DNA from 2 places in the Pseudomonas sp. S2_F03 genome. Region 1 is predicted to be linked to the other one. Evidence: riboswitches for the same ligand, from Rfam matches in the RefSeq annotation. Region 1 holds a riboswitch; the other holds the start of a gene.
The links. A riboswitch is a leader RNA that binds a small molecule or an ion and turns the genes downstream of it on or off. The one in region 1 is predicted to bind cobalamin.
Positions count from the first base shown of each region.

Region 1 (7,230 bases):
ATGCCAACCCCGATCCGATCAACCGGTGCAATGGTGCGTATTGCTCGCGGCCGAATATCGACCCGGACTTGCAGGACGCCGAACAAGTATTGAGTCGCCTGACTTCGCGCCCGGCAGCCGGCTTGAGGGTCATCGACCAGTTGCCGGAAGCAACGATGTTGCGTATCGAAACGACGAGCGGCAAACGCGTGGCCTACAGCCTGTTGCGCAACCGTGCGCACAGCAATGTGGCGTTCCTGCTCGGTGAATCTTTGCGCTACCAGCCGGGGCTCGACACGTTGACCATTTACCCGGGTGTACTCAGCAGTTACCCGAACTTTATGTTCAACATTCCGGCCGACCAGGTCCCGGCGTTCGTCGCTGCAATGGAAAACGCCAAAGACACGGATGATTTCGAGAAAATCGTCGAACGGTGGGGGATTCGTCGCAGTCATCCGCAATTCTGGTTCTATTTCCACGACCTCAGCCGTTACGTCCACGAAACCGACCCGGTGGAAGAGGGCGTGCTGGATATGAATCGCTACGAGAATCTCTGAGCCACTGCAATTCCCTGTGGGAGCGGGCTTGCCCGCGAAGAGGTCGTCACATTCAGCATAAATGTTGAATGACCTGACGCGTTCGCGGGCAAGCCCGCTCCTGCAAGGGATCACCATTTCTTTCCTGACAAAAATACTAGGACTTTGTGCGGCGCGATGATTGGCGTAAACTGCGCCCAAGCCTGCGAGGAGTTTCCATGACCGCTATAACCATTACCGACGCCGCCCATGATTACCTGGCTGACCTGCTTTCCAAGCAGAACACCCCGGGTATCGGCATCCGCGTCTTTATCACCCAGCCTGGCACCCAGTACGCCGAAACCTGCATTGCCTACTGCAAGCCGGGCGAAGAAAAACTTGAAGACACGGCGCTGGGGCTCAAAAGCTTCACCGCTTACATCGATCACTTCAGTGAAGCCTTCCTGGACGATGCGGTGGTCGACTACGCCACCGACCGCATGGGCGGCCAACTGACCATCAAGGCGCCAAACGCCAAAGTGCCGATGGTCAATGCCGACAGCCCGGTTAACGAGCGTATCAATTACTACCTGCAAACCGAGATCAACCCGGGGCTGGCGAGCCACGGCGGTCAGGTCAGCCTGATCGATGTCGTTGAAGACGGTATCGCCGTTCTGAAATTCGGCGGTGGTTGCCAGGGCTGTGGCCAGGCGGACGTGACTCTGAAGGAAGGCATCGAGCGCACGTTGCTTGAGCGTATTCCTGAGCTCAAGGGTGTTCGTGACGTGACCGACCACACGCAGAAAGAAAACGCCTACTACTAAGGTGTTCGCTGCGAAATGAAAAAACGGCACCCGTGAGTGCCGTTTTTTTATGGGTGGAGTTCGCTGGCCCCTTCGCGAGCAAGCCCGCTCCCACATTGAATCTCCCGCGAAAACAAATTTTGTGTACGACGAAGATCAAATGTGGGAGCGGGCTTGCTCGCGAAGAGGCCCTATGGGCGATAGAGATGCGCATGCCCCGCGCGATACAGCGACGAGGCGCTGAACTGGTCACTCCCCAATACGCGCCCGACCAAGATCAACGCCGTGCGCCGAAATCCCTTCGCTTCAACCTTCCCGGCAATGTCCTCAAGTGTCCCCACTACCCAATCCTGATCCGGCCAGGTCGCCCGGTGGATCACCGCGATCGGGCAGTCCGCGCCGTAATGCGGCAGCAGTTCAGCGAGGATTTTCTCCAGGTGATTGACGCCCAAATGAATGGCCATGGTCGCCCCATGTTGCGCCAGGCTGCCCAGTTCTTCGCCAGCCGGCATGGCTGTCTTGTCCGCGTAGCGGGTCAAAATCACGCTTTGCGAAATGTCCGGCAGGGTCAGTTCCGCCCCTAAAAGCGCCGCGCACGCCGCTGTCGCCGTTACGCCCGGTACGATTTCAAACGGAATGTCGAGCTCACGCAGGTAGCGAATCTGTTCGCCAATCGCGCCATACAGGCTCGGATCGCCGGAATGCACCCGTGCCACGTCCTGGCCGTTGGCGTGGGCGGTTTTGATCAGTTCGATGATCTGTTCCAGGTGTAGTTCGGCGCTGTTGACCACCTGTTCGGCGCGATGGCCTTCCAGCACGGCCACGGGCACCAGGGAGCCGGCATAGATGATCACCGGGCAGCTGCGAATCAGCCGTTGGCCTTTGACCGTGATCAGTTCCGGGTCGCCGGGGCCTGCGCCAATGAAGTAGACGGTCATCGTCGGTTCCTGTGAGAAAAGGGGCAGGGCAACGGCTTCAGATGAAGATTGCTCATGATCGAATGCGCGATTACCAGGGATTTTACGCAGCGCCGGCCAATGCCAGGGTCGCCTGAGCGTATTTTTGTCGGGATATCAGCAGCTTCGCCGGCGCCTGGGCCAATTGTTCGGCCAATGCTAGGGCAGCACTTTCCGCTACGCCATAACAGCCCGTGCGCTCGAAGGCGATGTCTGAATGATGGGTGAGTTTGGTGTGATAGCAGGCCAATTGTTCACTGCTGAAAAACAACAACGGCAACTCGAGTTGTGCGGCCAGCTCGACCAGACCCGACTCGTCGCGCTTCAGGTCGATGCTGGCCAGGGCCTTTATTTCGTGAAGTCCGACTTGATGAGCCTGTAACGCCTGATCAAGCAATGCCCGCAGCGTGCTGGCGGGGCAGCCGCGCTGGCAGCCCAGGCCGACCACTAACGTCGGCGCTGTGCGGGTCTCTGTCATGCGTGGTATTGGCCATCGTTTTTGCGTCGGAACAACCAGGCACTGATCAGGCCCAAGGCCAGCCAGAACGCCACGTTGGTCAGCTGCGAAGCGATTTTGAACTGCGCTTCCAGGGCTTCCGGCGCGAGCATCGAATGCACTTCCGGCTGAGGTGCGCCGATGACATGTGGAGTGGCCAGAATCGCCGCGCCCAGCACTTTCATCAGCCAATGACGGCTGAACACGATCAGGGCGATGCCGGCTGCTGTGGACGCCGCCGTGCCGATCCACCAGATCTGCCGTTGTGCCAGATCGGCTGCGGCAGTGCCCGGCAATTCAGGTGGCAGGCCGAGGGTCGGTGCGAGGACGAACGTCGCGTAACCGGCCAAGCCCCAGAGCAGACCTTGTGCGGTGCTGTTTGGCGCCCGCAGGGTATAGAGACCGGCAAGCATCAGGGCAAAACCGACCGCGACCACCAGGTTGCCGCCGGTGGTCGACAGCACGCGCTGCCAGCCGTCTTCCGGCTCCCAGGCTTCGGCGTCGTGGGTATGAGCGGCCATGGCGCCGTCGGCGTGTTCATGGGGTTGAACCACTGCCGGCTCGGCTTTTTCGTAGGTTTCGGCCTGAAGGATCAGCGGTGCCACCCAGAAACTTTGCAGCAGGGTCAGCAACAGGGCGGCCAGCAACCCGGTGAAACCTGCGGTTTGCGCAATACGCTTGATCATTTGGGCAGGTCTCAATGGCACGGGAACGCAGAGCTGTGACGGGTATCGTGCGCGGCGTTGTGCACCGCTTCTATGTGCGAGAAACCGGCGAAATAGACAAGGCACGCGCCCAGGATCGACGCACACACGGCGGCGGTCAGGCGTTGGGTCAGGGTTGTGGTGGTGCTGGCGGTGCTGCTGGAGCCGGTGCTGGTGATGATCGACATGGCGCGCTTCCCTCTGGTCTGTCAGCGGGTGAATAGAGCGCATGGAAAACCCCTGCGATTCGGGCTCGCAGACGTTCAAACAGCGCCCGCCCACCGCGGGTTTGTTGTTCCGTGACCGTAAGGGTCACTGTGTGTTGCGGGCCGGTCTCCGGGCTCACGAGGGGCGTTGGCTTTCGCCGTGGCCTGCAAACATCACCTTCCCATGCCGAACTGCTGGCACAGTGGATTTGATGCTTCGCTCGCTTACCGTTGCGGGGGCAGCACCGGACTGACATGGCTTTGAGTAAAGCACATGATTCACCGGTTTCCCGTTTCACCCTGTGAAGGGCACCCGTAACAAGGCGTGTAGGAGAGCATGGGCGGGGGTTGGCCGTCAATTGGCAAGGGTTCTCAACACGAAAACCGAGGCGCTCCATTCGCGAGCAAGCCCGCTCCCACATTGGAACGTGGTCGAATGTGGGAGCGGGCTTGCTCGCGAAGGGCGCGCCGCCAATGTCATGTGAACATTGACCCGCCCCAGCGCGATGCGTAGCCTTGCGCTTTCGAGGTTCTTCGGCGTTTGTCGAAGCTAAGAAGGGAACGCGGTCAATGCCGCGGCTGCCCCCGCAACTGTGAACGGTTCAGTTTCTGCCATGCCACTGCATGCGCCAGCCATGGCGCGAGCGGGAAGGCGCAGCAACCGCCAGTCAATCGACTGGCCAGCCGTCAGCCAGGAGACCTGCCTCGACACAGATTCTCACTTTCAACCGGGCGGGGTGATCCGGTGGCGAACTCTTCAGGCATGCGCGTGCGCGCTGCCGGTCGTCGTCCCGTATGCCCGCCACCAAAGCCAAAGGGCATCCGATGAAAACACTGGCCAAACTCCCCGTCACCATCGTTACCGGTTTCCTCGGCTCGGGCAAAACCACGCTGCTGCGGCACATGCTCGACAACGCTCAGGGCCGTCGCATCGCGGTGATCGTCAACGAGTTTGGCGAGCTGGGTATTGACGGCGATATCCTCAAGCAATGCTCCATCGGCTGCACCGAAGAAGAAGCCAACGGTCGCGTTTATGAGTTGGCCAACGGCTGCCTGTGCTGCACGGTTCAGGAAGAATTCTTCCCGGTGATGCGCGAACTGGTTGCCCGTCGCGGCGACCTCGATCACATCCTCATCGAAACCTCGGGCCTGGCCCTGCCAAAACCGTTGGTTCAAGCCTTCCAATGGCCGGAAATCCGCAGTGCCTGCACCGTCGACGCGGTCATTACCGTCGTCGACAGCCCGGCCGTGGCCGCCGGCACCTTTGCCGCGTTCCCGGATCAGGTCGACGCCCAGCGTAAACTCGACCCGAACCTGGACCATGAATCGCCGCTGCACGAGCTGTTCGCCGACCAATTGGCCAGCGCCGACCTGGTGATCCTCAACAAGGCCGACCTGATCAGCCCTGAAGACCTGGCCCGCGTGCGCCTTGAAGTCGCTGAAGAATTGCCGCCGGCGGTCAAAGTCATCGAAGCCAGCAGCGGTCGCCTACCGCTGGACGTGCTGATCGGCCTCGGTGCCGGCTCCGAAGAGCACATTGACAGCCGTCACAGCCATCACGACCACCACCACGACGGTGATGACCATGACGACCACGATCACGATGCGTTTGACTCGATCTCCCTCGAACTGCCGCAAGCCGACGAAAGCCTGCTGCTGGATGCGCTGACCCAACTGGTGGTCAAGCACGGCATCCTGCGTGTGAAAGGCTTCGCCGCGATCCCCAACAAACCGATGCGTTTGCTGATTCAGGGCGTGGGCACGCGTTTCGACAAGCACTTTGACCGTCAGTGGGGCGCCGATGAGGCGCGGACCACGCGCTTGGTGTTGATCGGTCAAGACCTGGACGCCGCGCAACTCGAAGCGCAATTGCGCGCCGCGCTCAGCGTTTAAGCCATGCACCTGCTCAGGACCCAGCCCGGCGGTTTCGTGTCGGACGACAACATCGCCGACCTTGGACAAACCCCCGCCGAGCTGGTGATCCTGTGCAGCGGCGATTCCAGCCTGGCGCTGCTCGCAGAAGCCGCGCAGCAATTGCCCGACGACTACCCCAGCGTGCGCCTGGCCAACCCGATGCAGGTGCAAAACCATGCCTCGGTCGACCTGTATGTCGACGAAGTGCTGCGGCACGCCAAGGTGATTCTGATTTCGCTGCACGGCGGCATCGCCTATTGGCGTTACGGCATCGAGCGGCTGGTGGAGCTTTCCCAGCGGGGCGTGCAACTGATTCTGGTGCCGGGTGATGATCGCCCGGACCCGGAACTCAGCGACCTGAGCACCGTGGCGGCCGGCGATCGCGACCGGCTCTGGCAGTTTTTGCGTCAGGGCGGCATGGGCAATGCCCTGGATTTTTTCCGCTGCCTGGCCACTCAATGGCTTGGCCGCGATTACGCCTGGGCCGAGCCACAAACCCTGCCGCGCACGGCGATTTACCATCCGAAAAAAGCCCCGCAGCCCTGAAAGACTGGCAAGCCGATTGGCACGCCGATCAACCGGTGGCGGCGGTGTTGTTTTACCGCTCGCATTTGCAGGCGGCCAATACCGGTTTTATCGATGTTTTCTGCCAGCGTTTGCAGGCGGCGGGGTTAAATCCCTTGCCGATTGCCGTGGCCAGTTTGAAAGAGCCCGGCTGCCTGACGGTGGTCGAGGATTGGCTGGATGAAGTCGAGGCGGGGGTGATTTTGAACACCACCGGTTTCGCCCAATCCAGCCCCGAAGCGCCGCACCTGCGCCCGTTTCGCCGCAACATCCCGGTGATTCAGGCGATTTGCGCTCAGGACAACGAGCCAGGATGGCGCGCCAGTGAGCAGGGCCTCGGTCCGCGTGACCTGGCGATGCACATCGCATTGCCGGAACTGGACGGCCGCATCATCAGTCGCCCGATCAGCTTCAAGGACTTGGCGTGGCGCAGCGAGCGCAGTCAGTCGGACGTCGTTTGCTATCGTCCTCAACCCGAACGCATGGATTTCGTCGCCGAACTGGCGCGGCGCTGGATCGATCTGGCGCGGCTGGCGAACAGCGAAAAACGTATCGCGTTGATCCTCGCCAACTACCCGACTCGCGACGGCCGCATCGGCAATGGCGTCGGCCTCGATACCCCGGCCGCCGCGTTGAATATCTTGCGTGCGCTGCAGGTCGAGGGTTATCCGCTGTCGGCCGAGTTACCGGACAGCGGAACGGCGTTGATCCAGCAATTACTCGGCGGGGTCAGCAACGACCTCGATACCCTGGATCAGCGTCCCTGTCATCAAAGCCTCGCGCTGGACGAATACCGGCAGATGTTCGACGCCTTGCCCGAGGCCAACCGCCAAGCCGTGCTGGAACGCTGGGGCACGCCCGAAAGCGATCCGATGTGCCGTGGCGGACGAATGATGATCGCCGGCCTGCGCTTCGGCCTGACCTTCGTCGGCGTTCAGCCGGCGCGTGGTTATCAGGTGGACCCGAGCGCGGTGTATCACGACCCGGACCTGGTGCCGCCGCACGGTTATCTGGCGTTCTACTTCTGGCTGCGCAACACCTACGGCGCCCACGGCGTGATTCACGTCGGCAAGCACGGCAACCTCGAATGGTT
Region 1 is NZ_CP162759.1:5,860,535-5,867,764, forward strand. It holds gene AB4N76_RS27590 (fatty acid cis/trans isomerase) at 1-536, shown strand, start outside; gene nfuA (Fe-S biogenesis protein NfuA) at 734-1,318, shown strand; gene cobM (precorrin-4 C(11)-methyltransferase) at 1,489-2,235, opposite strand; gene AB4N76_RS27605 (cobalamin biosynthesis protein) at 2,318-2,731, opposite strand; gene AB4N76_RS27610 (CbtA family protein) at 2,728-3,435, opposite strand; gene AB4N76_RS27615 (CbtB domain-containing protein) at 3,447-3,641, opposite strand; cobalamin riboswitch at 3,764-3,991, opposite strand; cobalamin riboswitch at 4,170-4,381, shown strand; gene cobW (cobalamin biosynthesis protein CobW) at 4,485-5,552, shown strand; gene AB4N76_RS27625 (hypothetical protein) at 5,556-6,119, shown strand; gene cobN (cobaltochelatase subunit CobN) at 6,032-7,230, shown strand, end outside.

Region 2 (7,230 bases), 1.0 Mb from region 1:
AACCGCCTGCGTCACGCGCAGGCGGTTTTCTTTCTGCACTCCCAGCAGGAAAAAGCCGCAGCCAGATCAGGATGCTCTGCTTATGACGATGTCGGCCCGCCTTGCACTCATGTTCTTCGCAGCGCTGCTCAGCGCCTGCGCCAGCCGCACACCGCCTACTGCGCCGGTGAATCGCGCGCCGATCGTCTTTGGTTCCTCCCAGGCATCTTCCCCTGAAGCAGAAGAGGTGCTCTTTCGCGCGTTGGGCCTGGTGGGCACGCCTTACCGTTGGGGCGGCAATACGCCGGACTCCGGTTTTGATTGCAGTGGGTTAATCGGCTTTGTCTATCGTGATGCCGCCGGCATTTCCCTGCCGCGTACCACGCACGAGATGATCAGCATGCAAGCCGCCAATGTGGGCAAGGAAGGTCTGCAAACCGGTGATCTCATCTTCTTCGCTACCAATGGCGGTTCTCAGGTGAGCCATGCCGGGATTTACGTGGGCGAGGGCCGCTTCGTTCATGCACCCGCCACGGGCGGCACGGTGAAGCTCGACAGCTTGTCCAAAGCCTATTGGCAGCGGGCTTACCTGAGCGCCAAGCGCGTTCTGCAACCCGAGCACTTGGCACGCAATCCCTAGTCACGCTGCTGCCCCCCTATAAATTGAGGGTTGCGGTTATTTAGCGGCTGACACGCGCCACACCTTGTTCCCGACATCATCCGCCACCAGCAAGCCACCCTGCTGGTCGATCACGACGCCTACCGGCCGACCCATGGCCTCTTCGTCTTTATTGAGAAAATCGGTCAGTACATCGACCGGTTTCCCGGTCGGTTTGCCGCCTGCGAATGGCACGAAGATCACTTTGTAGCCGCTGTGCGGTTTGCGGTTCCACGAACCGTGCTGACCGATAAAGGCCCCTTCCTTGAATTGCGCGGGCAGGCTGGTGCCTTCAGCGAACGTCAGCCCCAGCGATGCCGTGTGCGGACCCACTGCGTAGTCCGGCGCAATGGCCTTGGCCACCAGGTTCGGGTTTTGTGGCTCGACACGAATGTCGACATGTTGGCCGTAGTAGCTGAACGGCCAGCCATAGAACCCGCCATCCTTGACCGAGGTGATGTAGTCCGGCACCAGGTCGCTGCCGATTTCGTCCCGCTCATTGACCGCCGTCCACAATGCACCGCTGCGGGGCTCCCAGGCCAAACCGTTCGGGTTGCGAATGCCGGAAGCGAAAATCCGGTGGTTGCCGGTGGCGCGGTCCACTTCCCAGATTGCTGCGCGACCTACCTCTTGATCCAGGCCGTTTTCACCGACGTTGCTGTTGGAGCCCACCGTGACGTACAGCTTGCGGCCGTCCTTGCTGGCGATGACGTTTTTGGTCCAGTGATGATTCAGCGTGCCTCCCGGCAGATCGACCACCTTGGTAGGCGGCGACTTGATCGCGGTGTCACCGCTTTCGTAGTGAAAGCGCAGCAATCGGTCGGTGTCGGCCACGTACAGGTCATTGCCGACCAGCGTCATGCCGAAGGGTGAGTTGAGGTTTTCCAGGAACACCGTGCGGGTTTCGGCGATGCCGTCGTGGTCCTTGTCACGCAGCAGGGTGATGCGGTTCGGGCTCGGTACTTTGGCGCCGGCACGGCCCATGGCTTTGCCCATGACCCAGCCACGAATGCCTTTGCCGTCATCGGGTTTGGGTGGCGCGCTGGTTTCGGCTACCAGCACGTCGCCGTTGGGTAGCACGTAGAGCCAGCGCGGGTGATCGAGGTCTTCGGCGAAGGCGGCCACTTGAGTGCCGGCAGCGGCAGTAGGTTTCGCGCCCTTCGGCCAGCCGATCGCCGGGGCGATATTCACCGTCGGGATCAGGGTTTTGTTGGGTTCAGGCAGCTTGGGTGACGGGCCGGTGCCGTCGGAGACTTGCAGTATGGAGGTCTCACCACAGGCGGCAAGCCCTCCGGCGAGCACTATGACGATAGCGAGCGGGGACTTGCGCATGCTGGTCTTCCCTATGATTGCTCTGACTTAATCATAGAGAAGCTTCAGCGTGCGATGGTTCCGTCGATTAGCCGCGGGCTTCCTTGAACAACACGGCAACGCCTGGGTGATAGTTGCCGGCTTCGTTGCGCAACTTGCGATAGGCGTAGGGGAAATACCAGGCGACGGCACAGCAGTGTTCTTTTTGCAGATCGTCGACCATGTCCTGAAGTTCTTCAGGGGTGGCGCTTTGCTGGGCTTTTTGCGGGGCAACGAACAGGCAACCAAGTTTCAGGTCGCTGGCGTAGCTGATTCGTTTGGCATCGCTGGTGATGTCCTGCAGTGCCTGCGTCAGGTTCAGGCTGTTGACCTTGGGCCAGCGTTGAGTGGCCTGAAGGTAGGCGCGCTCTTCGGCGGTTGCGATAAACAGATCGGCGCGGGCGTTGCGCTCGCCTTCTTCGTTCTGTTTGCGCGTCGACGTGTTTGGCAGCGTGACCATTTCCGCCATCCAGGCTGCTGCGGAGAGCAGGCCGAGGTTGGCTTTTTCATCGTGCCAATATGGCGAGTCGTTATCACCGCGCACCGTGTTGTAGCGGTCGATACAGTCAAACCAGCGCTCCAGCACCGGCCGCAGGAATTCCAGCTTCGGATTGCTGATGATCATGCCTTGCATGTTGCTCACCCTTGTAATTGTGTTGTTGGGTTTTGTGGCGCTTTGATATCACTGCTGACAGTGTGGTGCAAGATTGGCGTCAGTAAATTGATCGGCGGCAGTATATCGCTCGCCGCAGCTTTGTCTTCATTTGACGCTCCACCCCCAACCCTCTAACCTTCGCGGCTTGTTTCAGGTGCTCTGTGGCAGTGGCCGACAGAGTGAAACAGGGAAGCCGGTGAGTGACTATCGTAAAACGACGAAACGTCACGATCCCGGCGCTGCCCCCGCAACGGTAAATGAGTGAAAACTGCGCCTTGAGCCACTGTGTCTATTGTCGACATGGGAAGGCGCGCAGTCCGGCATCACGCCGCTCATGAGCCCGGAGACCGGCCTGATTCATCCAGCGGCATCACGGTGGGCGATGCCAGGCTTCTTGCCGTCTATTCTTGTGCCCGCCCGCCGTTATCCAGCCTCAACGGAGAGCTCCCCCATGACCGATACCCCCCCTGATCGTGACGAACGCCATTTGGCGCGCATGCAGCGCAAAAAAGCCGTGATCGACGAACGCATTGCCAATTCCCCCAACGAGTGCGGCTTGTTGCTGGTGCTGACCGGCAATGGCAAAGGCAAGAGCAGTTCGGCATTCGGCATGCTCGCCCGGTCGATGGGGCACGGTATGCAGTGCGGCGTGGTGCAATTCATCAAGGGGCGCAACAGCACCGGCGAAGAACTGTTCTTCCGCCGCTTCCCGGAGCAAGTGCGTTTCCATGTCATGGGCGAAGGCTTTACCTGGGAAACCCAGGACCGCCAGCGTGACATTGCTGCCGCCGAAGCGGCCTGGGCGGTGTCCCGCGAATTGCTCAGCGATCCGTCCATTGGCCTGGTGGTGCTGGATGAGCTGAACATCGCGCTCAAGCACGGTTATCTCGATCTCGATCAAGTGCTCAGCGACTTGCAAGCTCGTCCTCCGATGCAACACGTAGTGGTCACCGGTCGCGGCGCCAAGCCGGAAATGATCGAACTGGCCGACACCGTCACCGAAATGGGCGTGATCAAGCACGCGTTCCAGGCCGGGATCAAAGCGCAAAAAGGCGTCGAGCTGTGAATCAGCCACGTTGTTGCCCGGCGGTACTGATTGCCGCCCCGGCTTCCGGTCAGGGCAAGACCACCGTCACTGCCGCGCTGGCCCGTTTGCATCGCAATCAGGGGCGCAAGGTGCGCGTGTTCAAATGTGGCCCGGACTTTCTTGACCCGATGATCCTCGAACGCGCCAGCGGTGCGCCGGTGTATCAATTGGACATGTGGATGGTCGGCGAGCAGGAAAGTCGGCGACTGCTGTGGGAAGCCGCTGCTGAAGCCGACTTGATCCTGATCGAAGGCGTCATGGGGCTGTTCGACGGCACGCCGTCCAGCGCCGACCTGGCGCGGCACTTCGGAGTGCCGGTGCTCGCGGTGATCGACGGCACTGCCATGGCGCAGACCTTCGGTGCACTGGCGTTAGGGCTGGCGCGCTATCAAGCGGATTTGCCGTTTGCCGGTGTATTGGCCAACCGCGTGGGCACGCTGCGGCATGCGCAATTGCTTGAAGGCAGCCTGACCGAAGGCTTGCGTTGGTATGGCGCGTTGTCGCGAGAAACCGGAATCGAGTTGCCGAGCCGTCATCTGGGGCTGGTTCAGGCCAGCGAGTTGAATGATTTGGACCTGCGGCTCGACGCGGCAGCCGATGCGCTGGCCAGCAGCTGTGAAGTGGCATTGCCGCCGGCGGTGGAGTTTGCCGCCCCGGATGTGATTGTTGCCGAGCCGTTGCTCGCGGGCGTGCGCATTGCGGTAGCCCGTGACGAAGCGTTCGCCTTCACTTACGGCGCGAGCCTGGATTTGCTGCGAGCCATGGGCGCCGAACTCTCGTTCTTCTCGCCGATCCGTGACCGCCAATTACCGGACGCCGACAGCCTCTACCTGCCGGGCGGTTATCCCGAATTGCACCATGTCGCATTGTCACAGAACACCCCGATGCTCAACGCAATCCGTGCGCACCATGCGGCCGGTAAACCGTTGTTGGCCGAGTGCGGCGGCATGCTGTACTTGCTCGACTCGTTGACCGATGTCGAGGGCACTCGTGCAGAGCTGGTCGGTTTGTTGAAAGGGGACGCGGTGATGCAAAAGCGTCTGGCCGCGTTGGCTTTGCAAGCGGTCGAACTGCCTGAAGGTTCGCTGCGCGGCCACACGTATCACCACTCCCTGACCAGCACCGAGCTTGAGCCTATCGCGCGCGGCCTCAGTCCGAACGGCGGTCGCGGCGCCGAGGCGGTTTATCGTGAGGGGCGGATGACCGCGTCTTACGTGCACTTCTATTTTCCATCCAATCCATCGGCCATTGCCGCGCTGTTTGCGCCGGACCTTGAGGCCGACTTGCTCGCGAAGCGGCCATGAGCGACAACGCTTTTTCCGATGCCGAACGCGCAGCGGTCTATCGCGCCATCGGCGAGCGCCGCGACATGCGTCACTTCAGCGGCGGCACGGTCGAGCCCGAGCTGCTGCGACGCCTGCTCGAAGCGGCGCATCAGGCCCCTAGTGTCGGCCTGATGCAGCCCTGGCGTTTCATCCGCATCAGCGACCGAGACTTGCGCGACAAGATCCAGTTGCTGGTGGAAGAAGAACGCGTGCGCACTGCCGAAGCCCTCGGCGAGCGCACCGACGAATTCATGAAGCTCAAGGTCGAAGGCATCAATGACTGTGCCGAAGTGCTGGTCGCCGCGCTGATGGACGATCGCGAGCGCCACATCTTCGGGCGTCGCACCTTGCCGGAAATGGACATGGCCTCGCTGTCCTGCGCCATCCAGAACTTATGGCTGGCTGCGCGCGCGGAAGGTCTGGGCATGGGCTGGGTGTCGCTGTTCGAGCCGCAAGCGCTGGCGGACCTGCTGGGTCTGCCGGCCGGGGCCAAGCCGCTGGCGGTTCTTTGCCTGGGGCCGGTCAAGGAATTCTATCCGGCGCCGATGCTGGTACTCGAAGGTTGGGCGCAAGCGCGTCCGCTGAGTGAGTTGCTGTATGAAAATTATTGGGGAGTGAGTCAATGAGTGTGGCGTTATTGAGTGTCGCCGCGGTTGCGCTGGACGCGCTGCTGGGTGAACCCAAACGCTGGCATCCGCTGGTGGCGTTCGGTCGTTTTGCCGATCGCATCGAGCAACGTTTCAATTCCGCCGGGCGCGGCTGGCGCAGTCATGGCGTCACGGCGTGGGTGATGGCCGTGTTGCCGCTGACCTTGCTGGCGACGGCATTGTCCTGGGCGCCTTATATTGGCTGGGTCGTCGAGATTCTTGCGTTGTATTGTGCCCTTGGTCTGCGCAGCCTCGGTGAACACGTCGAGCCGGTGGCCAAGGCATTGCGCAGTGATGATCTGGAAGAGGCGCGCAAGCGTGTCGGGTATCTGGTCAGCCGCCAGACCAGTGAACTGGATAAGACTGAAGTCGCCCGCGCGGCCACCGAATCGGTGCTGGAGAACGGCAGCGATGCGGTGTTCGCTGCGTTGTTCTGGTTTGCCGTGGCCGGTGCGCCCGGCGTGGTGCTCTACCGTTTGAGCAATACGCTGGACGCGATGTGGGGTTATCGCAATGAACGCTTTGAACGATTCGGCTGGGCTGCGGCGAAGATCGACGACATCCTCAACTACATTCCGGCACGTCTGGTGGCGTTGACCTACGCGCTGCTGGGTAAAACCCGTCTGGCGTTGAAATGCTGGCGCACGCAAGGCCCTACCTGGGACAGCCCGAATGCCGGCCCGGTCATGGCGGCGGGTGCTGGTGCATTGGGTGTCGAGTTGGGCGGAGCGGCGATTTATCACGGTGAACTGCATCAGCGTCCGCAACTGGGCGAAGGTGTGCCGGCGGATGCCGACTCCATTGACCGTGGCTGGCAATTGGTCCAGCGCGGGGTATGGTTGTGGTTACTGATTCTCTGCGTGGGGGCTGAATTCTATGCTTGAGCACGGCGGCCGGTTGCGCAAGGCGGCGCTCGAATACGGCATCGCGGAAACCGATTGGCTCGACCTGTCCACCGGTCTGGCGCCGTGGCCTTTTCCGATCCCGGATATCGAGCCGCGCGCCTGGGCCCGTTTACCGGAAAACGATGACGGCCTGGAGCAGGCGGCCTGCGACTATTACAGTGCGGCGCACGCGCTGCCGGTGGCTGGTTCGCAAATGGCTATCCAACTGCTGCCGCGTTTGCGCCGTGCCGGTAAGGTCGGGGTGCTGTCGCCATGTTACGCCGAGCACGCCGAAGCCTGGCGGCGCTGCGGCTATATCGTGCGCGAAGTGCTGGAGCAGGAAGTCGACTTCTTTCTCGACAGCCTTGACGTGCTGGTAGTGGTCAACCCCAACAACCCGACTGGCCTGAGCCTGACGCCAGGCCGTCTGCTCGACTGGCACACTCGACTGGCGTCGCGCGGTGGTTGGCTGGTGGTGGACGAAGCGTTCATGGACAACACGCCGCAGCTGAGCCTGGCACCGTTTACTCATCAGGTTGGCTTGATCGTGTTGCGTTCGTTTGGCAAGTTTTTTGGCCTGGCCGGTGTGCGGCTGGGGTTTGTGCTGGCAGAACGCAAGTTGCTCAAATTGCTCGCCGAGCAAGT
Region 2 is NZ_CP162759.1:4,824,167-4,831,396, forward strand. It holds gene AB4N76_RS22550 (C40 family peptidase) at 83-619, shown strand; gene AB4N76_RS22555 (PQQ-dependent sugar dehydrogenase) at 656-1,969, opposite strand; gene AB4N76_RS22560 (hypothetical protein) at 2,037-2,621, opposite strand; cobalamin riboswitch at 2,778-3,012, shown strand; gene cobO (cob(I)yrinic acid a,c-diamide adenosyltransferase) at 3,094-3,708, shown strand; gene AB4N76_RS22570 (cobyrinate a,c-diamide synthase) at 3,705-5,033, shown strand; gene bluB (5,6-dimethylbenzimidazole synthase) at 5,030-5,680, shown strand; gene cbiB (adenosylcobinamide-phosphate synthase CbiB) at 5,677-6,585, shown strand; gene cobD (threonine-phosphate decarboxylase CobD) at 6,578-7,230, shown strand, end outside.
Region 2: another riboswitch for cobalamin. It lies ahead of cobO (cob(I)yrinic acid a,c-diamide adenosyltransferase); the one in region 1 lies ahead of AB4N76_RS27615 (CbtB domain-containing protein).